3 regions of the Dyadobacter sp. CY351 genome follow, and region 2 is predicted to be linked to each of the others. Evidence: riboswitches for the same ligand, from Rfam matches in the RefSeq annotation. Region 2 holds a riboswitch; each other region holds the start of a gene.

Region 1 (10,774 bases), on a different contig from region 2:
AAGATATTTCGTTTCCGCATTTTTTGTCTGCTCATTTTCCGGGTGTATTGTTAAAAAAAGTTACGCCGCAGAAGACGAAAAAGGCAAGGCAGAAAAGAAGTTGAATGTTCTTTTTATCGCAGTTGATGATTTAAACACAGATTTAGGTTGTTATGGAAACAAATTTGTCAAAACGCCAAACATTGACCGCCTGGCTAAACGCGGGGTGAAATTTGACAAAGCTTACACTCAATTCCCACTTTGCAGCCCGAGTCGCTCTTCGCTGCTAACTGGCCAGCGGCCTGATGTTACCAAGGTCTACGAACTGCAAACACACTTCCGTAAGAATCTTCCCAACGTGGTGACATTGCCGCAGCTATTTAAGAACAATGAATATTACAGCGCCCGGGTCGGGAAAATCTATCATTATGGCGTTCCGGGCCAGATCGGGACAGACGGCCTGGACGATCCTATTTCCTGGGATCGCAAAGTCAATCCAAAAGGGCGTGACAAAACCGAAGAATCACTAGTCAAAAATCTTACGCCGGACCAAGGCTTGGGCAGCGCACTTGCCTGGCATGCAAGCGAGGGAGCGGATGAAGAGCAGACAGACGGAATGGTCGCCAGCGAGGCTATCAAATTATTGAAGGAAAAGAAGGCCGGGCCATTTTTCCTGGCAGTTGGTTTTTATCGCCCGCACTCCCCTTACGTAGCGCCAAAAAAATATTTTGACCAATATCCACTGGCATCAATCCCGCTTCCGAAAGAAATTCAAAATGACCTTGACGACGTTCCGGAAGCAGCAATTTCCACCAAACCGGCACATTTAGGCCTTTCAGTAGCGCAAAGAAAAGAGGCGTTGCGGGCCTATTATGCGTCAATTTCATTCATGGATGCGCAAGTAGGAAGGGTGCTGGACGAACTGGACCGGTTGAAACTGACCAATAAAACGATCATCGTTTTGTGGAGCGATCACGGTTATAATGTAGGCCAGCACGGCCAGTGGATGAAGCAAAGCCTTTTCGAAAATGCTGCGCACGTTCCATTAATCATCTCAGTGCCTGGCGGAACCGCAGGAAAGGCATCGGGCAGGACGGTGGAATTACTGGACATTTACCCAACATTGGCTGAGCTTTGCGGACTGATGCCTACCCAAAAACTCGGCGGCAAAAGTCTGACATCATTACTCAAAAACCCGGACGGCATTTGGGATAAAGCTGCTTACACCCAAGTTCGGCGGAATAAAATTACTGGTCGCAGCGTAAGAACGGAGCGCTTCCGTTACACGGAATGGGATGGAGGAAAAGCCGGCGTGGAATTATACGACCACCAAAAAGACCCCAACGAATTCACAAACCTCGCCAAAGAAAGCACCTACATTATCACGGTCAATGAACTAGCCATGCTCCTCCAAAAAGGCTATCCGGAAACCAAATAAACGGCGGGTAATCTGCGCATCAAGAATTTTCTCAAAGAAATTTTTCGCTCTTTTTGGATCTTTAAAATCTTTATTACATCTTTGTCTATCGAATTAGTAGATTTATAAAGAAGGAAGGGAGAGGTTAGGCTCTATGATCTTCTGGCAACCTATGACTTTTTAAGGTGCCCCAACCTAATTCTAATGATAAATCTGAGAATCCAACCACCGGAGTAACAGAGTACAATCGAGTTAAGGAAAGCCAGAGGCTTGTCCGTGTATGTTCGTTACGGTTTCGTTTTTGGCGGAATTGTTACGATTATCCAGGCAAGGTGCGGCATTTGGAATCAATAAACTGATAACATTTAACACTTAGATCAACATGGAAATTTATTGTGATAACGCCGCCACAACTGCACTGGATCCGGAAGTGATTGAAGCGATCCTTCCATTTTTTGCCGCCAGCTTCGGCAACCCGTCGTCCACTCACTGGGCAGGACGGAAGGTGAAAGATGCGATAGAAGATTCGCGGAAGCTGGTTGCGAAGGTTTTAAATGCTTCTGCGGAAGAAATATATTTTACGTCCGGAGCCACCGAGGCCATCAACCTCGCCATATCCGGTGCGATTGCGAAATATGACATTAGCCATGTCGTGACCAGTAAGATTGAACATAAGGCCGTTTTGCAAACCATTCTCCAGCACGAAAAATCGGGTGATATCGAAACGAGTTTTGTGCAGTTGGATGAGCGTGGTAATGTTGATCTTTACCACCTTGAAAACCTTTTAAGAGCCAATCCACAGACATTGATCTGCCTGATGCACGGCAATAATGAAATTGGAAACCTGACGGATATCCACGCGATAAGTAAACTTGCTCAACGTTATGATTCCATTTTTTTTACGGACACCACCCAGACAATCGGAAAGCAGTGGATCGATCTGACCCAGACGCCTATCGATTTTCTGGTGGGTTCCGCCCACAAATTCCATGGACCGAAAGGTGCCGGATTTATCTATATCAATAAAAAACACCGCATTCATGCCCAAATCTTTGGCGGGGGCCAGGAAAAAGGACAGCGTGGAGGAACCGAGAATGTGACTGGCATTGTAGGGCTGGCCAAAGCGCTCGAGGTGGCATACCGCGACCTGGACAGCAACCATTCCGTAGTCAGCAAGTTGAAGCAATATATGGTCTCCAAAGTGGCGATCAGTGGTGTGTACGGCATTTGTTATAATGGCGAAAGTCACTCTCTTGAAAACAGCCTGGTAAACATCCTGAACGTTTCATTCCCATGTTTGGCTGCGGGAAGTTTGGTTAAAAGTCTTGATAATCTGGGCATTGCGGTTTCTGGCGGCAGCGCTTGTTCCAGTCAGGGCAGCTCGCACGTGATCAGCGCGCTTCCTTGTCAGAAGGATAAAGAAAATGTCCGTTTTTCGTTTAGCAAATTCAACACATTCGATGAGATTGATCACATTGTGCAGGCCGTTGTAAACATTTATAATGCCGATCCTGCTTCACGCGGCCAGGCACGTTTCCGTCTGGAATTAACGCATTGAGCCGTTGGTTCTTCAATTATTAGCCACGATAAAAAGTACTAAAATGAGCAAAATTTTCTTTCTCAAAATCATTTACAGAAGTGCTGTAAGTCTCCATAAGATCACATCGATTGTTGAATCGTTTAATGGTGCAAGGATCAAACACCTTAACTTTATCAGCAAGGGAAGAGTTTTCGTAGGCGTCATTGCCTTCGAAGCTTCACAACTTATTGATTTTGAGCGTATCCTTAATTTGATCAAAAGAAACAGGGACATTTCGGAGGTGGAGCAGATCACAGAAGCTTCCTTGTGTTAACTGCTCACACTCCTCCAAGAGATCAATAAGCGGATACGACTTGTTTTGGCTTGCGATATTTATGCAGGTTGATCAGCAACACGCTGCCGAGAATAATGACCAGCCCGACTATTTGCAGGACAGAAATAGATTCGTTTGCGAAAAATATCCCCAAAAGGACTGCTACGACGGGATTTACATAGGCGTAAGTGCTAACCTTGGTTGCCGGCTGTACTTTCAGCAGCCAGACGTATGCTCCAAAACCGGCAATCGACCCAAAAATAATCAGATATAACGTTGATAGCCAGGCTTCCATCGGAATGGATGCAAGATTCAGGGTCGCCAGTTCGCCCGAAATAATGCTGCCTGGGAGGAAAGCAAATCCGGCTGCCAGCATTTGCCAGGTTGAATTGACACTTGCCGAGTCGGTGCCTGATTTGTATTTAGAAAACAAAGAACCACCAGCCCAGGCCATGGAGCCAAAAACGACGAGCGCCATCGCGAACAGATCGCGCGAACTGTTCATGGACGACATTGAAATCATTATTTTTTCACTGAATAACAGCACTACCCCGGCAAAACCGATCAACAGACCTACAATCGTCGATTTGTTGCTAAGATTTTCAGACCATTTCGGTTTATCCAGGACGATAAACCAGAGTGGAGATGAGGAAATCATAATGGCGACCATTGCGCTGGGAAGAAACTGCTCAACCCATATCACAATGCCATTGCCGATAAAAAGCAACAAAAGTCCGGTAATGATCGCAGGTTTGATCGCTTTGAGCGAGAACACGTTTTCACCTTGTGCAACACTCCACGCCAGCATAATAAGCCCGGCAATAATGAAGCGGAAAGCGCCCAGGAAAAACGGCGGAAAACCTTCCAGCGCCCGCTGAATGAAGAAGTAAGTCGATCCCCATACGATGTAAACGGTGGCAAAAGCCAATACCACCATAAGGGTGGAAGGTGCTTTACTTTGTGCTTGCATGATCTTTTATTTTTCTGGTATGACTAATTGTTATTCCTCTTTAACCGATTCCGGCACAATGGTGTTCCTGGCAGAAAGTATATTGTATCTGTGACAGCCTCAAATGTTCAAAAATTTTTTTCTTAAATTGGGCCATGGGCATTGATGGCAATACAATTAAACTTCTGCGGATTCCTTTTTCTTTTTTCCTGATGCCGTTGTTTCTGTTTGCTTACAGTCAGGCAGATACGGTTGTCCATCATCATGCACTCTTCGCTTTTTTGATCATTCATCTGCTGATTTACCCGGCTAGTAATGGTTACAACAGTTATGTGGATAAGGACGAAGAGAGCGTTGGCGGGCTCGAAAAGCCTCCTATGCCTACGGCCGCACTCTTTTACCTCACCATGTTTCTGGATTTTACCGCGATCGTTTTAGCGTTCCTTTTCGTAAATACATTGTTCGCTTTTTGCCTGGTGCTTTACATTGCAGCGTCGCGGGCATATAGTTCCCGGCAGATCCGGCTGAAAAGATATCCGGTTATCGGGTTTTTGACTGTTGTGATTTTCCAGGGTGCATTTACCTACTATATGTCCATTGCGGGTGTTTCAGAAAGTGCGCTGATGCTGAGCAGAGAGCATATTTATGTGCTTTTAGCCTGTTCTTTCCAGATTGCCGGCGCGTATCCGCTTACCCAGGTTTATCAGCACCAGCAGGACCTGAAAGATGGGGTCGTTACATTAAGCTATAAGCTCGGTTACCGGGGTACATTTCTGTTTACGGCGGCGATGTTTCTGCTGTGCAATGTATTTTATTATTTGTACTTTACATCGAAGGGCCTTGGAATGGTTTTTTATATTATCCAGGTGTTCTTCCTGCCGATCGTCCTCTATTTCGGCTATTGGTTTTACCTGGTTTTGAAGGATAGGAGTGAGGCGAATTTCAGGAATACCATGCGGATGAACTGGATAGCAGCCATCTGCATGAACAGTTGTTTCATTATTTTAATTGTAATTAACAGAATCCCTTTGAGTTATATATCTGCTATTGAGACAGCCGTTCCCGAACATTGTTACTCGCAGGAAACGTTGACTTCATTTTACATGAATTCGACAGAAGACATTACCAATAAGAGAAAAATCAAGATAGTAGCGGGGAAAACAGGCATAGCGAACCGCTATTCTGTGATTGCCGATTTTGATAAAGCACCGGAAGATTACCAGTTTTTTAACAAGACTGCCACATTACTCCCGGAACCGACATTGACCCAGCGTATGCAGCTTTATCAGCAGCATGCCACGAAACTTTCCATAAGTGCTATCAAGAAAATAGATGGATTTGCTGAGATGAAAGGCCGGTTAACGCACTTGATAACAGTCACTTGTACGGGCCTGTTTGCGCCCGGACTGGACGTGGAATTGATGCGGGAACTGGACCTGAATCCTGCCATACAGCGCAGCAGCGTAAATTTTATGGGATGCAATGCCGCGATTATTGCGCTCAAAAATGCCGACGCCATTTGCAGAAGCCAGCCGCGCGCGAAAGTGCTCATCGTCTGCACCGAGCTTTGCACGATACATTTCCAGAAGCGATATAATGATGATTACCTGCTGTCCAACCTGATTTTCGGAGACGGCGCAGCGGCGGTTTTGGTTACTGCGGAAGCGGGATCGGATTATGCGCATCACGTTGAGATAGATGCATTCAATTCTTTGATCCTGCACAATGGGTATGCCGATATGGCCTGGCAGTTATCGGAAACAGGCTTTATTATGAACCTGACTTCCTACGTGCCTGACCTGATCCGGAAAAATATAAAGCCGATGCTGGAAAAGATCGGTCTTGCGCCGGACGCATTTAAACATTGGGCTGTTCATCCGGGTGGAAAGCGCATTGTGGATGATTTTGTTGCTGCTTTGGAGCTGGATAAGGGCTGTCTGGCAGCCACTTATGATGTGCTCAGAAATTTCGGAAATATGTCGTCTCCTACGGTCTTGTTTGTATTGAAGCAAGTCCTTGAAACGGCTAAGCCGGAAAATATAGGCAACAGAATCTTTGCAGCGGCATTCGGCCCAGGACTAAGCATTGAAACGATGCAGCTGCGTTATGTTTAAACACCGCAGCCAGGATAAGGAGCTGCTTGATCAGGAGGATATCCCATCGGCCGACTTGTTCCAGAATTTAAGGGAACTTGACTTCATTAATCATTGGCTGGGCGGATATAACATTTCCTTTAACGCGCTAAAAAAGGTCATTAAGCCAGGAAAATTGCATATTCTCGTTGATATCGGATGCGGCGGCGGCGACACATTAAAGCGCATTGACAATTGGAACAAAAATGAGCGCTATTCGCTGGATTTATATGGCGTCGACATTAAGCCTGTTTGCATTGCCTATGCAGAGGAAAACCTAAAAACAGCGCCGGTCAAATTGATTTGTGACGATTACAGGCACATTTTCAGCCATTTGAAACAGGTTGACATTATTCACGCATGTCTTTTTTGCCATCATTTAACAGAAGATCAACTCATTGAGCTTGTCCGGTTTGCATTGAGTAGCAAGGCGGTTTTGGTTATTAATGATCTGGAAAGAAATCCTCTGGCTTACTACTCCATTAAATGGCTGACGCAATTGTTTTCTAAATCTTACTTGGTCAAAAACGATGCACCGCTGTCAGTTTTGCGGGGGTTTAAGAGAGCAGAATGGTTCGCGATCCTGAACAAAGCCGGAGCAATTAAATACACCGTTCGCAACAAATGGGCATTCCGACATGAAGTGATTGTTTATGGAAACGCAAGCTAAAACGTACGATTGCGGCATTATCGGCGGCGGATTGGCAGGCCTTTGCCTGGCTATACAGCTTGCGGACAGGGGTATTTCGGTGGTTTTGTTCGAAAAAAATCAATATCCATTTCATAAGGTTTGCGGCGAGTACATTTCCATGGAAAGCTGGGATTTTATTAAAAGCCTGGGTTTGAATTTGGATGAACTCAATTTACCCATCATTAACAAGCTCAGAATCAGCTCCGAAAAGGGCTTTATGCTTGAACATTCCTTGCAAATGGGCGGTTTCGGGATCAGCAGATTCAGCCTTGACCACGCACTTGCAAGCATTGCAGCCGCAAAAGGCGTCGCTGTCGTGGAACATTGCAAAGTGAATGGACTGGAAAGGGTTGGTAATGAAGGTTTTGTAATCAAATCTTCGGCTGGGGATTTCAATGTTGGCGTGCTGTGCGGCAGTTATGGAAAATATACCCCGCAGTTCCTGGCGCGCAACTTAATGGACACAGGGAATGAAAGCGATAATTTTATCGGTGTGAAATATCACATTAAAACGGATCTGGCACCTGACCGCATTGAGCTGCACAATTTTAAGGACGGCTATTGCGGAGTTTCAAAAGTGGATAAGGACTGGCATTGCCTTTGCTATCTGACCACGTCCCGGAATTTGCAGGAAAATGGAAAAGACATTCAGGAAATGGAGGCAAATGTTCTGCACAAAAATTCTTTTCTCAAAGCATATTTTAAAAATGCTGCATTTGTTAATAAAAATCCGTTAGTAATCAGCAACATCCATTTTTCCAGGAAACAAACACAAACTGACGGTGTTTTCCTCCTGGGTGACGCGGCGGGTTCTATCACGCCGCTCTGCGGCAACGGCATGAGCATGGGCATGCGCGCTTCCAAAATCCTGGCCACCGAGCTGATCCGGTATTTTGAGAAAAAGCAAAGTATTGACAGCGTCTCGGCTAACTACAAAAAAGCATGGGACCACGCATTTGGACGCAGAATTACAGCCGGTTATTATTTGCAGGGATTGTTTGGGAAAAGAACTACAACCGATCTGGCCCTGAGAGCCTTAAATAATTTCCCGGGCGTCTTGAACAAGCTTGTGTCCTTAACCCACGGAGACCGTTTCTAAGTTTTCTTTCTCGGGAACGGGATATTTGGAAAGGAGATATTCGAATAAGAATGTGTTCAGAAGCAACATTAACATGCCATAAAAGACGTCCTCAAATGGGATCGTAAATATCCGGATACCCATATTCTCTGCATTATTATACCAAACAACCGGCTCGTCCAGTCCCGATCCTGTTAGAATCCCGTTTACGATAAAGAAAGGGATCAGCAGGAACATGTGCGAGAAATAGAACAGGCTCAGCCATCGCGGCTTGACAATAAATCTCAAAAATAATAGAAACGCCACCAGCCCAACCGCTGTCCAGGATGTATAGTAGCGATCATAAAAGGTCACGCCCATAGCCAATGTGAAACACAAGAAGATGGCCGTAATCAAATTCTCGTTTTTAAGCTTATAATCAGTCCCGAAATAGATCCGGAAGCAGTAATAAGTGAAAAGGCATGCGTAAGGAATGCAGATAAAAAACAGGATTTCTTCAATAGGAAGCCCAAACAGGTAAGTGCCGACGAGATATTTCGGTGTAAATCCCCACACGGCGATTTTTGTAAAATAGCTGTCCCATATCACAAAAGGAATTAATGACAGAATAATCGCCGGCCAGAGCAAATGCCATCTTTTATACAGCTGAATTTTGGGATGAAAAGAAAACAGCAACGGAACAGCAATTGCGCCAAGATCGACGAGCAGATATAGAAAATTCATTTGGACGCCGTGTTTTTTGCTTCCCGGAAATATTTTAGCGGCACCCAGAGCATCCCAAAACATTCGCCCTGATGCTTTCCAAGGTGCTTATGGTGCATTTTGTGCGCGCGGCGGATGGCTTTCAGATACACCGAATCCGTGTTACGGAACATTTTAAAGCGCTGGTGAATGAAAATGTCATGTACCAAAAAATAGGTGAAACCGTAGATGGTAATGCCCAGCCCGATCCAGAAAAAATGATTAAACCCTTGATTTACACCAAATAAGAGGCAGAGTATGCCTGGCGTGGCGAAGATGGCAAAGAAGTAGTCATTTTTTTCAAAAAAATCGCCGTCATCACGCTGGTGATGATCGTGGTGCAAAAACCATAAGGCGCCGTGCATCAGATATTTATGAGCAATCCACGCCACACATTCCATGCCAATAAACGCGGCCAGTACGATCAATGTATTTACTATCCAGGGACTCATTGTAAATTCAAGCTGTCAGCTTCCGGCAGTGGCCGTCAGCTATTGTTTTGGTTTTATTTTGTCGGCAACTTCGGCGAAACAAATCTTGAACCACTCGGTGTAAGCCTCCGGATTCTGGTTCATATCTGCCTTAATATCAGCCATTTTCATGTATTTAAAATCATTCGCCTCACTCAAATTGATGTTCGGCTCGTCGTCTGAAATGCCCCAGAAGACGTGGTCGAGTTCGTTTTCTGTCAGCCCGTTTTCGAGTTTAACGCGATATTGGAAGGTGAAAAGAAACTGCAAATCGGCCGAAATGCCCATCTCCTCAGAAAGCCTCCTTACTGCTCCGTGATGCGCGGATTCTGCCGGGAGCGGGTGGCTGCAACAAGTATTGGACCAAAGCCCTTCCGAATGATATTTTCCGAAAGCCCTTTGCTGCAAAAGCATTTCACCATTTGAATTAAAAATAAAAACTGAGAATGCACGATGCAGAACGCCTTTTTGATGCGCCTCTAACTTTGGCATCAAGCCAATTTCCATATCATCTTCATTCACCAGCACAACTTGATCAGTCATAAAATCGGGTTTTAGGTTCGTGGCTAACAGTCCAATGTTCAGCTCCTTTGTTTAACTAACAAAAAAACGTCATAAAAGGTCGAACTGATGCCTTACCAGCGAACGAAACATGAGTCCTACCTTGTCATGATCCGGAATCCTGATCCGTGCGTTCATTACTTTTTCAGGCGGCGTTTCCTTAATGCGCAGGAAAAGTTTTTTGTAATAATAATAAGCCAGATAAACGCCCCTTCGTGCACCGCTCGGGAGCCGCTTGATGCCGATCAGCGCCTGCTCGAATTCCTCCTCAATCTCCTGCTGGATCTTTTCCTTCTCTTTGCTTGAAAAATGATCAAAATTTACGCCGGGAAAATAAGTCCGGCCAAGATCCACGTAATCCGCTTTCAGGTCGCGCAGGAAATTTACTTTCTGGAACGCGGATCCCAGTTTCATAGCGAACGGTTTAAGCTCATCAAATTGCTGCTGATTACCTTCTGTGAAAACCCTAAGGCACATTAAACCAACCACTTCCGCAGAACCGAGAATGTATTCATTATATGAATCCGAAGTGTACTCCGTCTTCATCAGATCCATTTCCATGCTCCTCAAAAACGTGTCAATCAGCTCCCATTCAATGTTATAAGTATTTACAACGTGCTGGAAACTGTTCAGGATCGGGTTAATACTAATCCCGTCGCGGAGCGCTTCCACCGTATCCTGACGGATTTTGTTCATCATGAACTCCTTGTTGTAGTCATGAAAACTATCCACAATTTCATCTGCAAGCCTGACAAAGCCGTAAATGCCGTAAATGGGTGCCCGCAAAGCCGGTTTTAGGAAATAAATGCCCAGCGAAAACGACGTGCTATATAGTTGTGTGGTTGTTTTGCTGCATGTCGCGGAAAGGTTGTCGTATAAGCTTTTCATGACTTACTTGTTTAG
Region 2 (10,774 bases):
TTGATGTTTGAACTTTTGTGCCGCCGTTTTCCATTCACCAAAACCAGCACTTGATCCACGCCCAAACCCCTTAATTGTGAAAGGTTCAGCGCCGAACCGGCATCCCCCGCATTGCTGCCATTTACCGAGTGAAATGAAGGCGAAACATATTGAAGAAGCTGCGTAATGCTCACCTGAGGCGCCGATTCCAAAAGCGGTTTCAAATCGATCACATCGACCGGAACCGGAGAATCCAGCTTGGTACGGTTCGCATTTCTGGAACCTACCACTTGCACTTCGCCCAACTGCTGCGAACTAGGTTGCAGACTGATATCATATTGATTATCAGTTGAGATCTTGACTTCCTGGGCGGAAAAACCTACAAAAGAAAATACGAGCGTTTCCCCTTTGATCAGGTTCAACGCATATTTCCCATCTGCATCAGTCAGCGTTCCTTGCCGGGTGCCTTTTACCGAAACATTTACGCCTGGTAATGCTTCGCCGCTCACGGCATCTGTTACTTTTCCGTTCAGTATGCGCTGCTGGGCGAAAGATTTAAAGGCGGCAAATACAAATAATAGTAGAATATATCTTTTCATTCAATGAGGTGTTTATGGCTTCATCTGACGATAGCCGGCATAGCCGCGTGATAACGTACAAGTTTATACGTCACGTTGATTTTCTGATTTGGTGACGACGGAATCGCAGCGATGTCCATTTCTTCGGGCTGGGGAGCCTGCAGTTCCTGTCCGAATTCCTGCACATGCTGACTTGACAAGTAAACCCATCATCCCTCCGTCGCCAAATCAGAAGCAATGTTATAGTACAACAAGAGGCAATATCACTTCACGCTAGCCTTGGTTGTAGAAGCAGATTCTGTTGCAATCAGCGAGACGTCCAAGTTGAAAGTATCGTCAATTGCTTTGTCGCCAATCGCGGAAAAGAAGGTTTTTGAATTATACTTGATGCCGTATTTGGTGCGGTCAATGGCTATTTTTGCATTAGCCGTCAGGTTTTTCCCTGTTGTAGTCACCTCTGCTGGAAATGCAACATCCTCGGTAATGCCTTTGATAGTCAGCTTACCTTTCACATTGTATTTATTTGCACCGGAGGGCGTTACCGAGGTGATATTTAGCTTGCCGGTTGGATGTTTTTCGACAGCAAAAAAGTCCTCGCCTTTCAGGTGTGTGGTCAGTTTTTTGTTGTATTCAGGGTCTTTCAGGTCAGTTACTGTGAGATCTTTCAGATCGATTTCAAAGTTGCCGCCCTTTAATTTTCCAGCGTCTACCAGTAACGTGCCGCTCTTGATGGGAACCAGGCCCGAATGCTCGCCGGTTACTTTTTTGGCATTCCATACCAGCTTGCTTTTCTGTGTGTCTACTGTGTACGGATTTTCTTTTACAGTATTTGTGAAAGATGCCAAGCCAAGTGTAGCGAGAGATAATGCGGATAAAATGGTCTTTTTCATAATAAATTGAATGGTTAAAATATTAAGTCTATTGGTTTTGTAGACTAAATGCGATAAAATAATGCCATCGAACGCGAATAGGCGTTTTAATGTTCGGTAGACTGGATTACTCAGTTTAAGCTGATTAGCTTCTCCATTTGTCCTCAGGACAACATTTTGTTGCGCAGGGAACCGGACGGATTTGGATGCTTTTTCTAGACATGATTTGTAAATTTATAGCTCCTAAAATGTTAGGCAGGTTAGCACTGATTCCACCCTGGAAAGTTGCTAAGAGTTCGCCGAGCCTGTCTCTCCCTCTTTCTTTATAAATCCACTTTTACTTTGCAGGTAGTAATCGTAAGACGATGCAAAGTTAAAGTCATCTTTTACCGATTGTCAAAAATTAATAGAATTATTCGGGGATCTTGCCACTAGCGTACAGGTGTTGTGAGTGCTATTTTCGCTTCTCTTCCAAAGGATATTTCTTATCTATCTTCTTCAAAACGACATAAATCGAATCATTTCTTTCATTTAGTCCTGACAAAATAATTTTATTGGGATCAGGCCTTTCATACCCCAAAAAGAGTTTGCTAAGCGTGTCGGCGCGGTTTCGCAAGGTGAAAACTTTGTTGACAGTGTCGGCGGAATATCCGTAATAGTACCGGCCGATGTTGCCATAATATTCCGTTGTTCGTATCGAATTTTTGGTATTGAGCTTGAAAGGCTTGTCTATTTTAATGCTGATGGAATTAAACTTTTCGAATACGACATTCTGCCAGCGCGTGGTGTCACCAATCGCATCCGGGATCGTGTTACCATTCAGCTTAAAATCAGCCACATGATAGAACCCGCTAAATCCGGCAAGTCCGTCGTCCAGAGGAAGTTTGAAGGTCTTGCCACTCGCATACAAGGTCCCGTAACTGTAACCGCGATGGATGATGAACATGAAAATGAATGCATATTTGAACGCAAGAAGGGCGCTATTCTTCCAATTTTGGGTAAAGGTGATCTTTGGCACATACGTCAGTGCAACAGCTTTGTGCTCAATCAAAATCTCATAAAACCGTTTGCCATCCCGAGCCAAAAGCATCAGCGAAAGCGTGAGAATGTGCAAGCTGGCAAGCTCGACGCCCGCGTCGTAACCAATGTTAACGAACCAGATCGGCACCAGTATCGCAACCATCATCAGCGCCCCCAACGTGGTAGTCCGCCGGAAAAGGATAAATAGTGTCGCCGCCAACTCGAAAAATCCCGCAAAAACTTCAAAAAACGGCGATACGCCGGTGGTCAGCCAATATAACTTACCCGGCGTGAAATCGCCCAGGTTGGTGTTCAGCTGACTGATTGTCGGAAACGGCATTTGCACCGGAAACACTTTCGCCCAAGCAAACCAGGACATTCTCAGCGCAATGCCGTAGCGCGCCGCGGTGTAAAACCAGTAATACAGTTTCTCATAGTCAATGCGCTTCCTGTCAAGCCTTTTCCAGGCCCATCCTGCCAATAGGCAGATAGCAACTGTGATAAACCATCCTGTATAGTTCTTTCCTTCCTGGCTTTCGAAAAACCAGGGCTTGTTTTGCGAGATGGCATCCAGCCACCGGAATTTGTAGGAATTAACATTAAAACCTGCGTCGAAATCTTGCCGGTAAAATTCGGGCGTAAAGGGAATTGTGCTGATAATGGCGTAGATCAGCGCGGCGCGTAACGCAATTTTTTCGTGCGTTTTCCAGCTGGAAAATGCCGAAGGTGCTTTCGGTAATGACATTGTAAAAATGAAATGTGAATGAATTGACGCTGACAAAAGTAGAAGGCAGACTTTTGCTGTGCAATCCGTTTGGTGGTATGAAATCGAATTATTCTATTAAGTCTACAAATTTAATAGAGATGTAATCTACATTTGTACAAGTCTAACGACGACCTTTTAAAAACCACCTTTGATAGGTTAACAATTATACCGGAAAAAATCCTGCAAATGTTTCCGGTTCAGTGAGGATTCTTTCAGCTTGTCTGGCAAGAATATATGTTAACTATTATCCATTTTAACAACACAAGTTGTATGAAAATCAACGACAAGATCAAGGTTGTGGCTTTGGCAGGTGCCACGCTTTTAAGCAGTTTTGTAGCAACAGCAGACAAGCCTGATGCTAAATCGCCCAAGCAGGGCATCTGGCGCGGGGAGTTTGTAATTAGCGAAACACACATTCCATTCAATTTCGAGTACAATGCTAAAAACGCAAAGGATCCGATCCTGACGCTGCTGAACGGCTCACGGAGGGACGATTTCCATGTGACAAAAATCGGCGCGGATTCGATTTTTGTAAAAATGAACACTTATGATGCAGCATTGGTCGCAAAGGTGGAATCAGACGGAAAGATTACAGGTGAATACCGCAGTCTGGTTCCTGGCTTCCGGGGGAATTCGTTGCCATTTTCAGCCGAGCATGGCAAGGATTATCGCTTTGTAGAAAAAGGCAAAGAGCAGCCTACCAAACACAATTTGAGCGGCAAATGGGATTTGCAGGTTTTCAGCAAAGCCAAAATGCCTGATAATGTAGCGCTTCTCAAACAAGAAGGAAACAAACTGACCGGCGTGGTAATGTCAACAGTAGGGGACAGCCGCGAGCTGGAAGGCGTTGTGCAAGGCGATGAATTTGTGCTTTCCCATTTTTCTGGTCCTAACCCAAGGGTTTATAAAGGAAAAATTAATGAAGATGGCTCCATCACGGGTGTAATCAGCTCGGGTATTTACGACAATACCAAGTTTGAAGGTGCCAAGAACGAACAGGCAGCATTGCCAGACCCATACAAACTGACCTATTTGAAAGAAGGATATACCAAACTGGATTTCACCTTGCCTGACCTGGACGGAAAGCAAGTTTCGCTCAGCGATGACAAATACAAAGGTAAAGTGGTGATCGTCGAAATCATCGGCACCTGGTGCCCGAACTGCACAGATCAGACAGCTTTCCTTTCACCCTGGTTTAAAGAAAACAAAAAGCGTGGGGTAGAAGCGATTGCGATTGGTTTTGAACAAAAAGACGATCTGGCCTACGCCAAATACACGCTGGGCACATTGAAGAAGAAGTACGGAATTGAATACGACATTCTCTTCGGCGGTATTGCAGACAAGAAGGTCGCTTCCGAAAAACTGCCTGCACTGAACCGCATGATGGCATTTCCAACCACGATCATCATCGGTCGTGATGGCGAGGTAAAGCAGATCCACACGGGCTACACCGGCACGGTTACCGGAAAATATTTCGAGGATTATGTTGCCAAATGGAACAAGGATCTCGACGCATTAATCGCTGAGCCCATTCCGGCCACGTTCTCTTCTGCCAATACTGCTCCTGCAAAAAGCGGAAAATAATAAAGGGTGATTGGTACGCGAATTGGTAATCTGAAACAACTGCAAGGGAGAGTTCTCACTTTGCAGTTGTTTAATCCTTCACAATATAATGCCGTATTAGTATGATGTTCAAGCAATTGTTCTTCCTTTTTCTGTTTATTTCAATAAATGTTTTCGCCCAGGAACCTTCTGACATCTCTAAATGGAATGTATCCGTTTCTAGCAAAAATGCGAAAGTAGGTGATGAAGTCGAGCTCATTTTCTCAGCTTCGATTGATAAAAATTGGAAGCTCTATTCCAGTGATTTCAAAAACGAAATTGGTCCGCTTCCTACTGAATTCAAATTTGTGGAAACCGATTCGTATCAGTTGATAGGCACCATTAACCCTGTTCAGCCCAAAAAAACGACTGACCCCACCTGGGATGTGCAGTACACCTATTTCACCGAGAAGGCACAGTTCCGGCAGAAAATTAAGGTTTCAAAAAACGGATTTAATGTTGCGGGAACCATAAAGGGGCTCTTGTGTAGCAACGAAGACGGCCTTTGCATTCCTTTCCAGGAGTCTTTTCGGATTAATTGAAACAGAAATTCATCAGCATGTTCAAAGTCAAGCAAATTGTTACCGTTCTTTCGGCTGCGTTGTTTTTTGTGATAACTGTGGCATTTCAGCATCAGGAAAATGACGTTTCCACGAAGGCAGAGCTGGGTGAAAAGTTATTTTCCGACCCTATTTTGTCAAGAGGAAAAGCCATCAGCTGCGCCTCCTGTCACATTCCACAATTTGCGTTCGCTGACACCGCTGCCTTCAGTGTGGGTGATAAAGGAACCAGAGTTTCGCGAAACAGCCCGGCGCTAACGAACCTTTCGGGGCGTACAGAATTTTTCTGGGATGGAAGGGCGGCTTCGCTGGAAGAGCAGATACTTGGCCCATTGTTGGCCCATGACGAAATGGACCTACCGGTCGAACAGGCTGTAGAGCGTTTAAAGCAGGATACATTCTATAGCGCGGCTTTTCAAAAGATTTTTAAAACAGAGGTAAACCAAAGAAATCTGCTGAGTGCAATCGCTTCTTTCGAACGAACATTGGAAACCACCAACACACCTTACGATCGATATCTGGACGGGGATGAAAAGGCGATGTCTGAACAAGCGGTTCGCGGACGTATACTGTTTATTGGTAAGGCGGGTTGCGCCACTTGCCACTCCGGCGAGGACTTTACTGCCGATCGTTTTAAGAACATTGGCCTTTTTAATGGAAAGGAATTGACTGATCCCGGCCGGTTCAAAGTCACCAAAGACAGCGCTCACATCGGTCTGTTTAAAGTGCCCGGCCTGCGTAATGTGGCCGTCACTGCACCGTACATGCACAATGCAATGTTCAAAACACTCAAAGAAGTCGTTCAATATTATAACACACCCGACAAATTTGTCAGTAACAGCATCAAACGCGACTTGTCCCTAGGCACCTCGCTCAACCTCTCCGACGGCGAAGTTGATGACATTGTAGCATTTCTGGACGCGTTGACTGACGACCGGTTTAAGAAAAAGTAATCCCATACCCATGTATAAAAATTTACGAAAGGCCGGCAGCTTCTGGCTGCTCTGTACGCTTGTATCCGTCTATTTCAATATTGCTTTTGCGCAAGAAAAAGTAGTCAGCGGCAAAGTAACGTCCGCTCAGGACAAAAGTCCGCTACCCGGCGTGAATGTGGTCGTGAAAGGATCCAGCAAGGGTATTTCCACCGATGCAAATGGCAGTTACCAGTTCAGTATCAATGAAAGCGACAATGTGCTCGTGTTTTCCTTTATCGGCTATGATCCGGTGGAGCAGACGATTGGTACCAGAACCAAAGTTGATGTTGCACTGAGAGAGTCGTCGCAGCAGCTCTCCGAAGTCGTCGTTACTGCGCTTGGTTTTAAGGAAAGCTCGGATAAACTGGCAGCGACCAGCTCCAAAATCGACGCAAAAGCGATTACCGCCTCAGGTGAACCGAATTTAATAAACAGTCTGGCTGGTAAGGCTTCTGGCGTGCAAATCAATAAAAATGGCAGTGACCCCGGAGCGGGATCCTTCATTCAGATCAGAGGACTGAGCACCATTACCGGCAATAATCAGCCGCTGATTATTGTGGACGGTGTTCCATTGAGCAATTCAAGTGAGGGAGGCTCGCAGGGAAATGTATCGCAGCAATCGCGCCTGAACGATATCAATCCCAATGACATTGCCTCGGTCCAGATCCTGAAAGGAGCATCCGCCGCAGCGCTCTGGGGTTCACGTGCCGCCAACGGCGTGATCGTGATCTCGACCAAAAAGGGCAGCGGCGAAAAACTGAGCATTTCGTTCAATTCTTCGTATTCTTTTGATGAGGTGAATGCATTTCACGCAAGACAAAACACATTCGGGCAGGGAGCGGGAGGTAAATACAATCCTGCCGGTACCAATTCCTGGGGAGACAAAATAGCCGACCGCTCCGGAGCGGCCGACGAGTTGAATACGACAGGAGCCTATTTCGAAGCGCAGGATGGGACCAAACATTATCCGATCGTCAAGAAAAATTCCAGGGAAACCTTCCACGAATCGAACTACAACCAGGTTTTTCGCACCGGTACTGCGGCTGACAACACATTGAGCGTTAGCGGCGGAACCGAAAAATCCACATTTTATTTCAGCGCCGGACATTTAAATCAAAAAGGTGTTTTCAATGGCGCGAGCGATTACAAACGCACCAGTTTTAAACTCAACACCGAACGCAAGTTCAATGATGTTTTCCGCATTGCTGCTAATTCTACAATGAGCAGGATCACTTCCAACAGGCAGGGCAGGGGAAACAACACTTCGGGCGCGCCTGTGGGTTTACTTAGAAATGCGCCTGATTTCGATGTATCGGACTACAAAGGAACCTACTACGCCAGCCCGTCGGCCTCGCCGGAGTTCAACCGCCAGCGCACGTACAGAAGTTACCTTGGTGCGTCTGCAAACCCGTTGATCGGGAGCCCGTTATGGGCGCTTCATGAACAGAAATACACTTCTTCTGTCAATCGGTTTTTGAACAGCGTGGAGCTGGGCATCAAGCCGGTTGAATGGTTTGAGCTCATCGCCCGGGCAGGTTATGACATCTACACCGACGAGCGGCTGGATTATTTCCCGGTTAACGATCTGAGCAACAATGGACGTGGGCAGTTTGTCGACAGGCTGTTCAAAGAAGCGGAACTAAACACGGATCTGATCGGGCGTTTTGTAAAAGATTTTGGTAAACATTATGCCTTGACTTACGTGATCGGCTTCAATGTCAATGACCGGCGTTATCTGAACGACAATCTGGACGTTAAAAACTTTATCATTCCCGACGCTCCGGCCAATCCTTCGAACGCCACTTCCGCTAACCGCACACCAACCACAGTCCGCTCGCACATCCGTAATGCGCGTTTTTACAACACGGCCGGTTTATCCGCATTCAATTCGGTGTTTGTAAATGTCTCGCTGGCTGCGGAGGCTGGCTCGGCTTTTGGTAAAAATGCGAAAAACACATTCTATTATCCGTCAGCAGATATTGCGTGGCAGTTTTCGAACCTGCCTTTTCTGGAAAATTCAGGACTGGACTTTGGCAAGCTGCGGGCGTCATTTGGAGTAGTAGGCGTGCAGCCCCTGCCTTACAAAACACAGACAAATTACCTGGCAGCCGCATTCTCGCAAGGGATTTTAGGTGATAACATTGCCGGCTCGCAATATGGGAACGGCGCATTCCTGCAAAGTCCAGAGCAGGGAAACGATAAGCTGCGCCCGGAACGAAAAACGGAGTATGAGATCGGGGCAGACCTGCGGCTCTGGCACAATAAAGCCCGTTTTGGTTTTACCTATTATCAAAATAAAGTCGATAACCTGCTGATTCCCGTTACCCTTCCAGCCTCAACAGGTTTTGTGAGTAAATATACCAATGCGGCCACGCTGCAAAATAAAGGCATCGAGGCTGATCTGGCGCTGGATCTGATCCGCAGTAAGGATTTTAACTGGTCGGTGAATGCTAATGTGAATCGCAATCGAAACAAGGTGACTGACCTTGCGGGAACCAGCTCCTTATTCCTGACTGGCATCAGCGGTTCTATCGACGTGCGCGCCGTAGAAGGTCAGCCGGTGGGCGTGTTTTGGTATGGAAAATACCAGCGGACAGAAGATGGGAAACTCGCGCTGGACAAAAACAATTTTCCACAGCTGGCCTCTACCAGTGGCATCATCGGTGATCCGAATCCGGACTGGCGCGGTGGACTGGGCACGACGTTGCGTTATAAGAAACTTACGCTCGACGTATTGTTCGAAACTTCACAGGGAGGTGATTTCTATGAAGGTACCCGCGCGGTGATGTATAATTTTGGTACACATGCCGATGTGGGCAAAGAGGTAACACTGACGCAGGATGTTAACAACTATACGGGGAAAGTGTTTGCCGCAGGAACGACCGTCCGCGGTAATCTGCACGATTTCGGCGGTGGCCCGGTGCTGCTCGACGAACCCTATTACACCTCGATCGGCGGCGGTTTCAGCGACTTGAAAGAGCATATGATAAGCGACGGAAGCTGGACGCGCCTGCGGCAATTGTCTTTGAGCTATCATTTGGACAGCGAGAAATTCCGCAAAGTGATTCCGCTGCAATCAGTCGATTTTTCGGTAACCGGAAGAAATCTTTTTCTCTGGTCAAAAATCAAAGGCATTGACCCCGACACCAACCTGACCGGCGACCCGCTAGCCCGGAATATGGATTGGTTCAACTCCCCCGGAACCCGCTCGCTCATCCTGACTTTACGCTTAACCTATTAAAATTTAAGAGTATGAAACGCTTCAAGCGATATATCTTTATTCCCCTACTGATGGTTTTGCTGTCCTGCGAAAGCATTGTGGACGAGCTCAATACTGATCCCAATAACCCTGCACAAGCCTCGGCGACATTATTGCTGACAGGTTTACAGCTCGGAAATATTACCATTCACGAAGGTCACACTGCGCGGGTTGCCGGACTCTGGTCTGGTTACTTCACGGGCATCGATCGCCAGTACCGCGACATTTATTTTTACAATGCCTCGGGTGGACTGTTCAATGTTTCTTGGCAGAACATTTACTACGGTGTATTGCAGCAAACGAAACTGTTAGAAGAACAGGCCAGGCTAACCAATAACCGCGTTATTGCGGGCATTGCAAAAGTGGTCAAGGCGCATGCAGCGGGTGCGGCAACTTCCGGCTGGGGCGACGTGCCTTTCGCGCAGGCTGCCGACATTGCACAGTTCCCAAATCCGGTTTTTGACAAGCAGGAGGATATTTACAAATCGTTACAAAAGCTGCTCGATGATGCCATCGCAGACCTGGAAACCAACCAGGGAACAACGCCTGGGGTAGCCGACATTCATTTCGGCGGAAATACGACTAAATGGATCGACGTGGCACATACGCTCAAAGCGCGCTTTTATCTGGACGTGCGAGACTATGCCAATGCTTACAGAGAAGCGCAGCTCGGCATAAAAAACGCAGAAGGTTCGCTGCTGGCGCCGCATGGAACTTCCTCGGGCATCAATGAGAATTTCTATTTTACCGGCCGTTCCATTACAGACATTGATTCACAAGGCGCCTACATCACCACGATCCTCGATCCGGCTAGTGCAGCCTATCGCGGTGATGCAAAAACCGACGAGCGTGCGCGTTTGAATTTCTACCTTACTTACACGGAGGCCAACGGTGTGAAATCCAACTTCAAACATAACTATACCAGCACAGCAACCAAACGAGGCGTTTTTGCGCAGGACGCGCCATTTCCACTGATCACTTTCCAGGAAAACCAGTTGATCCATGCTGAGGCGGGTTACCGGGTAAATGGGTTGGAAGAAGGACTTTTGCAATTGAACAAGTACCGCGCTTACCTGAATGAAGGTGGTTACATTGGCACCACTTACCGCGAAGAGAATTTTAAATACGAACCGTACGTCGCGGCTGATTTTACCGCTGGGGGGATCG
Region 3 (10,774 bases), on a different contig from region 2:
TAGGTCCAATGACTTTGCGAAAAAGAAGGGAAATAGAGTCCGGTAAGAAGAATTACCAGCATGCACTTCGCATTTATTTTATCAATCATGCCCAAAAATATAAAAAGTGCAGGGTGAACCCGAAACGCATCGTGTATTTTTGGAGCATAATTCTTTGAAAGCGTGAAAAACATTGGTATTGGCATTCTCTTTTCCATTCTGTGGTCGTCTGCATCTGTGGCTACCAAATTTGGAGTCCGGTCAGCTGCTCCGTTAATATTGGCAAACGTTCGCTTCTTTATTGCTGGTATCTTACTGTTATCTTTTTCCTATTTGCTCAGCAAAGATCCGTCTTACCGGATGCCTAACAAAAAGGAATGGAAGCAGCTTGCGCTATTCGGTTTCCTTAATACAACGCTTTATCTCGGCCTCTACGTGTACGCCATGAAATTTACTGCTGCCGGAATCGGCAGTCTGGCCGTTTCTGTTAACCCGCTGATCATTGTGCTGTTATCCGCCTGGTGGCTCAAAAGGCATCCGCGGACGGAAGAATGGTTAGGGATTATTCTGGGAATGGCAGGGGTTGGCGTGGCAACTTACCCGTTACTGGCAGATAGCTATACGACAATAGGAGGGATAACATTGCTGCTGATCAGCATGATAGCGGTTTCCGCAGCCAGCGTTTACTATGCTACGGTTCAGTGGGAGCTGCCCAATTTGCTGATCAATGGGTGGCAGGTTTTCCTGGGGGGTGTCTTTTTGCTTCCCGTAACATTGCTTTTCAGTGATTTCTCAACCACTGTCTGGGACGGAACATTCTGGTTTCCGGTACTCTGGCTAAGCCTGGCCGTTTCCATCATCGGACTGATCTGCTGGTTTTACTTACTCAGAATTGACACAGTGAAAGCCTCCCTATGGCTCTTTTTATGCCCGCTTTTCGGCTTCTTCTTCGCCTGGTGGCTCATGGACGAGCCGGTAACGATTTATACAATAGTCGGAACTGTGCTTGTAATCGGTGGATTATATGCGGGGCAGAGGCGGAAGCTGATGAGTTAATCATCAATCAATATCTCTCCCTTCAAATACAGCCTCGCCTGGCCGCCGATGTGTACGCGGTCGCCGTCCAGCTCGCATTTAAGGTATCCGCCGCGCTTTGAAAGTTGTTTGGCGGTCAATGTTGTTTTGCCGAGTTTTTCTGCCCAGTAAGGGATTAATGTTGTATGTGCAGAACCGGTTACGGGGTCTTCATCTATGCCGGATTGCGGTGCGAAAAAGCGTGAAACGAAGTCGACGTCCTCACCGGCAGCCGTAACGATAATGCCGCGTGCCGGAATGGTTGATAATACTATAATGTCGAAATCCAGGTTTTTAAGCACCTCTTCGGAGTCCAAAACCACCATATAGTCTGTTTTTCCTTTATAAACTTCCAACATAGTCGTGTCCAAAAGGCCTTCCACTAATGCAGGCGGCGGCACGGCGATGTGATACAGGTCAACGGGAAAATTTAATGTAAGCCAATCTTCTTTGCAATCCACTTGTAGTTCGCCGCTGCGCGACTCAAAACGGATCGATTTGCCTTCGTAACCTTGAATATTAAAAATCACATATGCAGCAGCCAATGTTGCGTGGCCGCAAAGATCAACCTCAACTGAAGGCGTAAACCAGCGGATATGAAAGCCATTTTCATTAGGAACGTAGAATGCAGTTTCTGCCAGGTTGTTTTCAGCAGCGATGTTGAGCATTGTTTCATCCGGAAGCCACTCATTCAGAGGGACAATCGCAGCAGGGTTTCCACAAAAGAGTTTATCAGTAAACGCATCGATCTGATATATGGATAGTTTCATGTTCAAAAAATGGGGTTAACAATACCAAGGTATTAAAAATATTCTCGATTAGAAGAAGTTGTCTCTGGAAATTTTCAATATTATTATTCGAATCAGATAATAAATTCGACACTGGTTTATATGTAACTAGCTCTTATGGTTTTTCATACGGAGATAAACGCCATTGGTCCAGCCAAATCCTTCCTGAACTTCATACTCACCTCCACCGGCGATCAGATTGGTGTCTGAAACATTGTATTTTTCGAGTAATTTGCCCGAATGCTTAAACTCCTTATCGACCAGCGTGAGCCATTCCGCGCACAGCTCGTCCGCGGTCCGGTGGAAGTTATAATTGCGCAAGCCTTTGTAAGTGATCCATTGCAGCGGCGCCCAGCCATTAGGCGCATCCCATTGCTGGCCCGACTTGATCGTGGTGGTCAACAGTCCGCCGGAGCGCATAAAGTTGAGCCGGATATAACCACGCATATAATGTGATTGCGACTTGGTGGCCAGTTTGAAATACAAAGGAAATGTGCCTGCTAATGTGACAGCTTTCGTGAAATCCTGCTTCTTGAAATCATAATCCATGAAAAAATTCCGCGAGCTGTCCCAGAAATAGGTCTGTATGGCTGCTGCCCTCAAACGTGCCTTTTCTTCATATTGCAGGTGCATTTTAGTGTTGTTATGCAACAGGTATGCTTCCGCCAGCGCTTTTTCCAGGTGGTGCATGAGGCAATTCAGGTCAACGGGGATAATGTCTGTGGTATGAATGCTCGCAAAGTCGTTTTCGTCTGCAAACCACCGGCTGCTAAAATCCCATCCCGACTCGGCGGCAGCTCTGATATGCCTGAAAGTTGCCTCCGGAGCCGTTCCAAACCGTTCCCGCGCCTCATTGCCCAGTTCCACGTCTTCGCGGTAGGACTCCGGGCGTGGCGTGGCCTTGTCATCCCAGTAACGGTTCAGTAGAGCGCCATTGGGAAGCTTTACCAGGCGCCGGTGTGCGGTAAATGGCTCGTGCGACGGGCCGTCGTTCTGCATCCAGTAATCATATTCTTTTTGCAGTTGAGGCAAATAGCGTTTCAGGATTTCATTTCCGGCAATGTCACTGTATAGCCGGACCATAAGGGAAAAGAACGGTGGCTGGGACCTCGTGAGATAATAAGTGCGGTTGGCTGTGGGAATGTATCCGAAACTATCAATGAGATAGGCAAAATTATTGACCATACTCTCGATCAGATCCGTTCGTCCGGATTCTTTCAGACCAAGCATCGTAAAATAGCTGTCCCAATAATAAATCTCGCGAAAACGCCCCCCCGGCACCACATAAGGAAAGGGAAGCGGGATCAGGGAACCGCCACGTTCCTGGTTTTCGGGCTGGCGCGTGAGCACCTCCCATAATCTGCCAATGTTTTCCGACGTTGACGAGCTCTTATCGGCCTCAAAAGTAGACTTGATATGTGCAGGCATTCGAAAGTTCTGACTGATAAAAGCTTGCAAGTCGAATCCGGGCCGGTCCTGTTCCTGGTGATATCTTTCAATGATCAGAACCGGGTCTTCCAGCGGAATCGCGTCGGCGAAAGTTTTGGAATCTTCAAAAATATGGCTGTGCTGGATATCACGAAACAGCGTCCCATACAAGTCCTCTGGTGAAACATGCGGTGAACCATACGTGAAAGCGGGTGCTATGAATCCGTACAAATGTGAGTGGTTATATAACAGTGGTAAATGTCAGCTTAGGCAGTTTCATCGCATTCTCAATGAGTTGTATATGAATGCGCAGAATGCCGGCAGCTGCATTATAATCGATTTTTTCCGGATCGTCCGTAGGCTTGTGATAGTCGTCGTGGCCGCCTGTGTGAAAGAAAAGCACCGGAATTTTTTTGGCATAAAAAGACCCATGATCCGAGCCGCCGCTTCCGGCCTTGTCCGTAAAAAACTTGGTATCGCTTTTCACATCTTTAAATATATCCGGCCAGGCATCACTGGTCCCGTAACCGCCGATCCCAACGCCGCGGCTGGCATCATACCGGCCAATCATGTCCATATTAGTCATGAAATTGATTTTTTCCAATGGTAATGTAGGATTGTTAACAAAATGACGCGATCCCAGCAGCCCCAGCTCTTCGGCACCAAATGCTATAAAGAGAAAGTTATAGGGTTCTTTGACATCATTTTTGGAAAAATATCGCGCAAGTTCCAGCAAGCCTGCCACGCCCGAAGCATTATCATCGGCCCCGTTGTGAATTTGCCCTTCCGGCTTTTCTGCTTTCGAGCTTCCTTGTCTGCCCAGCCCCAGGTGATCAAAATGAGCGCCAATGACAATGGTATTTGCAGCTCCATTATCCAGAAAGCCGATGACATTATTCGTCTCGCGCAGACTGTCGGTAACAACCACGCGCCGCACTTTGGCCGTAAATGGTTGGTAAAATCCGTTGGTCCCCTTCGGTTGCAGCTTGTATTTTTTGAATTGAGCAGCTACATATCCGGCCGCTTTTTGGTTTTCCTTGCTTCCGGTTCCGCGGCCCTGCATTTTGTCGGATGCAAGCTTGTAAACGTGTTTGGAAAGTTGGTCGGGAGCGGGCAGTTGGGCAAAGGCACTTTGGCAAACAAAACAAAAGAAGAACAAGTAATTTTTCATCGAACGCAGTATCATGGATGGGCAAAGATAAACCTCCCTGGATGCCCTGCAAAATAGAATTTGTGCTTTTGTTTGCATTTTCAGGCATCTGCGCTTAATATTGCAGGATCAAGTCAGTTGCTTCACCTTGTGTGCGATTGATTTATAAAGAAGAGGCGAGAGAATGGGCTCAATGAACCTCTGGCAACCTGCTACCACAATGGAGAAAGGTGCTAATTCCCACCTAAGTTATTAGGAGATATAAACTCAATTCGCGTGAACTTACAGTTAGAAATTTCCGTAAGCCGGATGGCTTTATTCTCGCATCTGCCCTGTGCATTCCACGGGACAGTCTGTTAAATTTTTGAATTAAAACCTGTGCTCTGGCACTTATGCAAGCGGAACAAAAAACATTTAAATATCCTTACGCCTACGCGCTGGAAATGGGCGGTGAATTGCCAGGCTTCGAACTGTCATACACCACTTATGGAACGCAGAATGCTGAAAACAACAACATTGTCTGGATCTGTCATGCATTAACGGGCAGCTCCAACGCGGCCGAATGGTGGGATGGCCTGGTAGGGGACGATAAGTTTTTTGACCCAGCCAAATATTTCATCGTTTGCGTGAATGTCCTGGGTTCGGCTTATGGCTCTACGGGTCCGCTGAGCATTAATCCCCGGACGCATAAACCTTTTTACAGATCATTTCCGACTATCACAGTTCGTGATGTGGTTGGCGCTATGGATCTGCTGCGGCAGGAACTGGAAATCAAGAAGATAAAGCTTTGTATTGGCGGTTCCCTAGGTGGCCAGCAAGCGCTCGAATGGGCGGTGGAAGTGCCCGATCTTTTTGAAGAACTGATCCTGATCGCCTCCAATGCACTGCATTCGCCATGGGGCATTGCTTTTAACGAGTCGCAGCGGATGGCGATTGAGGCGGACCCGACTTTTAATGATGGCACGGACGAGGCCGGAAGCATGGGCATGCGGGCCGCGCGATCCATTGCATTGCTGTCATACAGAAATTACGACACTTATAATTTTACCCAGGCGCGTGATAATCCGGATCAGATCGATGATTTCCGGGCATCGTCCTACCAGCAATACCAGGGCGATAAGTTTGTGAAGCGGTTCAATGCCTATTCTTACTGGGTGCTTTCCAAGATCATGGATTCGCACAATGTTGGCAGGAACCGCGGCGGAATTGTGCACGCATTGGGCTTGGTTAAGGCCAAAACATTAGTATTAGGCATAAAATCCGATCTGCTGTTCCCATTATCCGAGCAGCAATTCCTGGCCAGGCACATTCCGGACGCTGTTTTCCAGGAAATCGATTCGTTATATGGCCACGATGGCTTTCTTATTGAATATAAGCAGCTTACCCAAGTGATCAGGGCGTGGCAGGAAACGAATGGCAAATTGCAAACTGCAAAGATCTGAACATTTGTAAATCTGGCATTAAGACTCAGTGAACATTAAGACATAAAAAAGCGCCGCTCAGAGGTTTCTCCGGGCAGCGCTTTTTGCATTATAGTCATGCTATTTTGTTATTTTCAAAAGCAATTCCGGCTCGTTTGTAGTAATGTAATCGACGCCTTTTTCAAGAAACCATTTCATGGATTCTTCGTCATTCACCGTCCAGACATTGGTTGTCAGTTTTTTATCTCTGATATCAGCAATGTATTCTGGCTTTTTCTTCAACACATTCAGGTTGTAATCGATGCCATCCAGTCCTGCGGCTTGAATTTCGTCCGGCGTTTTGTCTCCGTTCAGATATTCCACGTGTGCTTTCGGAGCCAGTTCTTTTACTTTTTTACAAACATCAAAATCAAAGGCAATGTAATCCGTAATGCCTTCCACTTTCAATTTTTTTACCATTTCCACACATTTCGTAGCCAGTGCTAGCGAGCGTTCTTTGCCCATCGAAGAAGTTTTGATTTCCAGGATCAGGCGTGTTTTCTTCTGTTTTGCGCCCGCTTTCAGGTAAGCTTCCAATGTTGGTAATGCCGTTCCATCCTCTAATTTGATCTGGGAAAGCTCCTGGGAATTGGTTTTTTCAATATGCGTTCCTTTAATCGAATGGTCGTGAAGCACATAAATGACCGAATCTGCCGACATATGCACATCAAATTCACTACCATAGCAGCCCAGTTTGATGGCATGCTCCAATGCGCCAATAGAATTTTCGGTTACGCCGGTATTTTTCCACGCGCCACGGTGCGCTATAACTTTGTTTTTATTTTGAGACATGCCTTCAAAAGCGGTCAGACTAAGCAAGCCAACTGCAACAATGGATAACAATTTTTTCATTTTTTTAAATTTGGACTTATATAAAAAGAACACATTAACCTGAATTTACCCTGAACCATGGTCCAAAGCAGATTCGAAAATTAAAGCTAGTTTCGGTCAGCGGTGTTAGCTCAATGTTAAGTTTCAAAAAGCATCATCCTCCAAGTCGAATCTTTTTAAACTCCGTTTTAATGACTCATGCGCTTAAATGCTTGCGAATTGTGAGAATAACCAGTTTGGAAGTCGGCGTGTTGCTTTTGTCTGCCACGCTGTTAATAGGAACGAGGACGTTCGTTTCGGGAAAATAAGTGGCTGTGCAACCTTCCGGAATCGGGTAGGGGACTACGACAAACTTGTACGCAACCCGCTCAATGCCGTCATAATGGTTATACAAATCCACCAGATCGCCGCTTTTTAAATCCCGTTTTGTGATGTCATTTTCGTTCATCAAAATCACGCGCCGCTCGTTGTGAATGCCTCGATAACGATCATTCAGGCCATAAATCGTTGTGTTGAACTGGTCGTGGCTGCGGATGGTCATCATCATCAGCTCATCCTCTTTCAGTTCGGGATCAAATAGCTTGCCGATGTTGAAATGCGCTTTTTCAGACAATGTGTCAAAATACCCGTCCCGGTTGCAATTAGGTAAATAAAAACCGCCTGGCACGCGGACGCGCTCATTATAGTTATCAAAGCCTGGAATTGTCCTTTCAATGTCAGCGCGGATTACGTCATAATCTTCGGCGTAAATGTCCCAGTTAATCTGGCTTTTCCGGCCCAGAACAGCTTTCGCCAGCCTGCAAATGATCACCGGCTCGCTCAGTAACTGATCTGAAACCGGCGGCAAAACGCCCTTGGAAAGCTGAATTACGCCCATTGAATTTTCACAGGAAATAAACCTGCTTTCATCCTTATGCATGTCCATATCGCTTCTTCCCAGGCAGGGAAGGATCAGCGCTTGTTCACCCGTTACCAGATGGCTCCGGTTCAGCTTGGTCGAAACGTGTACTGTCAGGCGGCATTTGCTGAGCGCTTCGGCTGTAAATCTTGTATCCGGTGTAGCACTCAGAAAGTTGCCTCCCATCGCAAAAAATACCTTGGCACTGCCTTCATGCATGGCCTTAATGGACTCTACCACGTCGAATCCGTGTTTTCTGGGAGGAGAAAAATGAAAGTTGCGCTCGATGGAATCCAGGAACTGGTCCGTTGGCTTCTCAAAAATTCCCATCGTCCGGTCGCCTTGCACATTGCTATGGCCGCGTACAGGGCATGTGCCCGCACCCGGTTTGCCAATGCTGCCTTTCAGCAACAGCAGGTTTACAATTTCTTTGATCGTGTCCACTGCATTCTTGTGCTGCGTCAGGCCCATCGCCCAACACGCGATAATCTTGCTTTTCCCGGCCAAAACGTCCGCAACCTGCTGAATCTGGCCTAGCGAGATGCCGCTGATGCGTGCGAGTTCCTGTGCATCCAATTCTTTCAGATGCTGGATGAAGTCGCTGTAACCTGCTGTATTATTTGCTATGAAATTTCTGTCGAAGACCATTCCCGGATTGCGTTCCTCTTCTTTAAGCAGCAGTATTTCGATGGCTTTCAGCAATGCCAGGTCACCATTGATTTTTACTTGCAGGAAAATGTCGGTCAGTGCGGGATTAGCCCCTAAAATTCCCTGCACCGTCTGCGGATTATTGAAACCCATCAAACCCGTTTCAGGCAAAGGATTAATTGAAATGATCGTCGCGCCATTCGCTTTCGCCTTTTGCAATGCGGTAAGCATGCGCGGATGATTGGTCCCCGGATTTTGTCCTAAAATCATAATGACCTCAGCCTCGTAAAAATCATCGAGTTTCACGGAGCCTTTCCCGATGCCCAGCGATTCCCCCAAAGCAACGCCGCTGCTTTCATGGCACATATTGCTGCAATCGGGCAGGTTATTGGTGCCAAATTCGCGTACAAAAAGCTGATATAGGAAGGCGGCTTCATTGCTTGTCCGGCCGGAAGTGTAAAAAACGGCTTCGTCTGGTGACGCCAACCGGTTCAGTTCCAATGCAATTTTTTCAAAAGCAGCTTTCCAGGAAATGGGCTGATAAAACTTCCCGCCTGGCGGCAGAAACATTGGCGCAGCAATCCGGCCTTTGCCGCCAATTTCATAATCAGACAGCTTTCCTAATGCTTCCACCGAATTCTGAGCAAAGAATGTCGCGTCCAGTTTCTTCAATGTTGCTTCCTCTGCAACCGCCCTGGCGCCATTCTCACAATATTCCGCAATGCCCGAGCGCTCATCGTCCGGATCGGGCCATGCGCAGCTTGGGCAGTCGAAACCACCTTTTTTATTCAGGTTAAAAAGCGCTTTCATGCCACGCTGCACACCTGCCTCGCTAATGGTTTTCTGAAAACTGGAAACAACAGCCGGAATGCCGGCCGCCACTTTCTTGATCTCCGTTTTTTTGAGGCCGGTTAATTTATCGGGATTTTCAGCCCCGGGAACATTACGCTGGTCATTCGGCATGGTTAACAGGTTTTTGCAGGGTTTTCATAATTATCCGATTGATCCTCAGTAACATTATCCAGACATTTGAAATCTTTCTCAATCAGCAATTTCAAGCTGCCATTGTTGCCAAACAACATTTCTCCGTCATAACCTACCACATTATTGTCCGCCCAGCCGTCGGTCAGTTGTTCGGGAATGTGTAACAAGATCTTACCATTCCGGAAATCTGCGGTGAGTTCGGAGACGTCAGCGGATTTTTTTACGCCATAAATAAATAGAGAATCACCAAATGGCGTGACTTCTTCGAGATAACCTTCTGTACTAAGTTTTTGGATATCAGTCCTGCTCAATCTATAACGCACAGAATTGCGTTGAATGCGTATTTTCATAATTCTGAAATTCTTTCGAAACCTGAGTAAATATTGAACTTGTCATTTTTTAAAAAACCAATCAGCGTTATGTTGCTCTCTTCGGCCAGTTTTACAGCAAGGCTGGACGGCGCACCAATGGCGGCCACCACCTGAATGCCAGCCATCCCCGCTTTTTGGATCAATTCGAAACTTGCCCGTCCGCTCAGAAGCAGGATTTTGTCGGCAAGCGGGAGCAGGTCGTTTAGCAGCGCATTTCCAATCAGTTTGTCCAGTGCATTATGCCTGCCTACATCCTCCCGCAAGGCAATAAAATGTCCGTTAACATCAAAAAGCGCCGAGGCGTGCAGTCCGCCAGTGGTTTCAAAAATACTTTGCTGCACATTCAGCTGATCTTTCAATGAAAAGATAACTTTCTTGCTCACTAGCAACGTGTTATCATCATTTTGATACGCCGAAACCGTCTTGATTGCATCAATGCTGGCTTTCCCGCAAACTCCACAACTGGATGTGGTGTAAAAATTCCTTTCCAGTGAATTAATCACGGGCACAAACGCATCGGCCAGATTGACAATCACTTTATTTTCGTCAAAAATATCACTTGCAGCCGCCTTAACCTGGCTTTTTTCTGCAACAATGCCTTCCGTAAACAGAAAACCGACCGCCAGCTCATCGTCATTGCCCGGCGTCCGCATCGTTACAGAAATACTTTTTTTGATCTTTTTTCCGGATTCTGTGTAGGAGAGCTGAATTTCCAGCGGTTCTTCCACAGCCAGGTCGTCTTCCGCATCATTGCTGCCGCTGCTGGTTATCACCCTTATGCGCTGCTGCGCTATTGCATTGATTTCCATTTAATTAATTTTCATGATGAACATTGAGAGCCGCTTTAACCTGATCATAAGCCTCAGGAGAATCGACGCTGAGCATTACTTTTTCTGATATTGGAATGTATTTTTCAGCATTAATTTCCCTCAAAAAATGTTGCAGACTGTGTTCTCCGCGCTCGAAACGTTCGAGTAGAAGCGGCGCAGCATCCTGCGCATACCAAGCCAGTAACGGCTCATATTTTTCTTCGGAATTGTAAAAAGCCGCGGCAATAGTGCCCTTTTGGATAGCGGATAAAAAGTCGGAAAGAGCATCCGCCGTAAGGAAAGGATAGTCACAGCCTGCTATCAGAAAGTCTGCATTCGGGTAAGTTTTAAATG

Evidence for each region. A riboswitch is a leader RNA that binds a small molecule or an ion and turns the genes downstream of it on or off. The one in region 2 is predicted to bind S-adenosylmethionine.
Region 1: it holds a riboswitch for S-adenosylmethionine, as region 2 does, so the genes downstream of both, L0660_RS24190 (cysteine desulfurase family protein) here and L0660_RS08910 (YceI family protein) in region 2, are expected to answer to the same signal.
Region 3: it holds a riboswitch for S-adenosylmethionine, as region 2 does, so the genes downstream of both, metX (homoserine O-acetyltransferase) here and L0660_RS08910 (YceI family protein) in region 2, are expected to answer to the same signal.

The regions. Positions count from the first base shown of each region.
Region 1 covers NZ_JAKFFU010000015.1:96,915-107,688, forward strand. Annotated here, with positions in the region: gene L0660_RS24185 (sulfatase) at 1-1,417, shown strand, start outside; SAM riboswitch class I at 1,517-1,610, shown strand; gene L0660_RS24190 (cysteine desulfurase family protein) at 1,779-2,954, shown strand; gene L0660_RS24195 (hypothetical protein) at 2,998-3,249, shown strand; gene L0660_RS24200 (EamA family transporter) at 3,272-4,219, opposite strand; gene L0660_RS24205 (UbiA family prenyltransferase) at 4,354-6,312, shown strand; gene L0660_RS24210 (methyltransferase domain-containing protein) at 6,305-7,000, shown strand; gene L0660_RS24215 (NAD(P)/FAD-dependent oxidoreductase) at 6,984-8,120, shown strand; gene L0660_RS24220 (lycopene cyclase domain-containing protein) at 8,097-8,822, opposite strand; gene L0660_RS24225 (sterol desaturase family protein) at 8,819-9,292, opposite strand; gene idi (isopentenyl-diphosphate Delta-isomerase) at 9,332-9,853, opposite strand; gene L0660_RS24235 (squalene/phytoene synthase family protein) at 9,923-10,759, opposite strand; gene L0660_RS24240 (NAD(P)/FAD-dependent oxidoreductase) at 10,763-10,774, opposite strand, start outside.
Region 2 covers NZ_JAKFFU010000003.1:829,022-839,795, reverse strand. Annotated here, with positions in the region: gene L0660_RS08915 (TonB-dependent receptor) at 1-578, opposite strand, end outside; gene L0660_RS08910 (YceI family protein) at 821-1,447, opposite strand; SAM riboswitch class I at 1,658-1,758, opposite strand; gene L0660_RS08905 (hypothetical protein) at 1,881-3,191, opposite strand; gene L0660_RS08900 (peroxiredoxin) at 3,483-4,796, shown strand; gene L0660_RS08895 (protein-disulfide reductase DsbD domain-containing protein) at 4,898-5,356, shown strand; gene L0660_RS08890 (cytochrome-c peroxidase) at 5,374-6,327, shown strand; gene L0660_RS08885 (SusC/RagA family TonB-linked outer membrane protein) at 6,338-9,589, shown strand; gene L0660_RS08880 (SusD/RagB family nutrient-binding outer membrane lipoprotein) at 9,601-10,774, shown strand, end outside.
Region 3 covers NZ_JAKFFU010000004.1:260,967-271,740, forward strand. Annotated here, with positions in the region: gene L0660_RS10270 (OmpA family protein) at 1-62, opposite strand, end outside; gene L0660_RS10275 (DMT family transporter) at 163-1,035, shown strand; gene L0660_RS10280 (PhzF family phenazine biosynthesis protein) at 1,032-1,823, opposite strand; gene treA (alpha,alpha-trehalase TreA) at 1,950-3,500, opposite strand; gene L0660_RS10290 (M20/M25/M40 family metallo-hydrolase) at 3,511-4,440, opposite strand; SAM riboswitch class I at 4,580-4,687, shown strand; gene metX (homoserine O-acetyltransferase) at 4,812-5,861, shown strand; gene L0660_RS10300 (glycerophosphodiester phosphodiesterase family protein) at 5,961-6,731, opposite strand; gene L0660_RS10305 (FdhF/YdeP family oxidoreductase) at 6,907-9,219, opposite strand; gene L0660_RS10310 (DUF7009 family protein) at 9,222-9,590, opposite strand; gene fdhD (formate dehydrogenase accessory sulfurtransferase FdhD) at 9,587-10,420, opposite strand; gene L0660_RS10320 (molybdenum cofactor guanylyltransferase) at 10,425-10,774, opposite strand, start outside.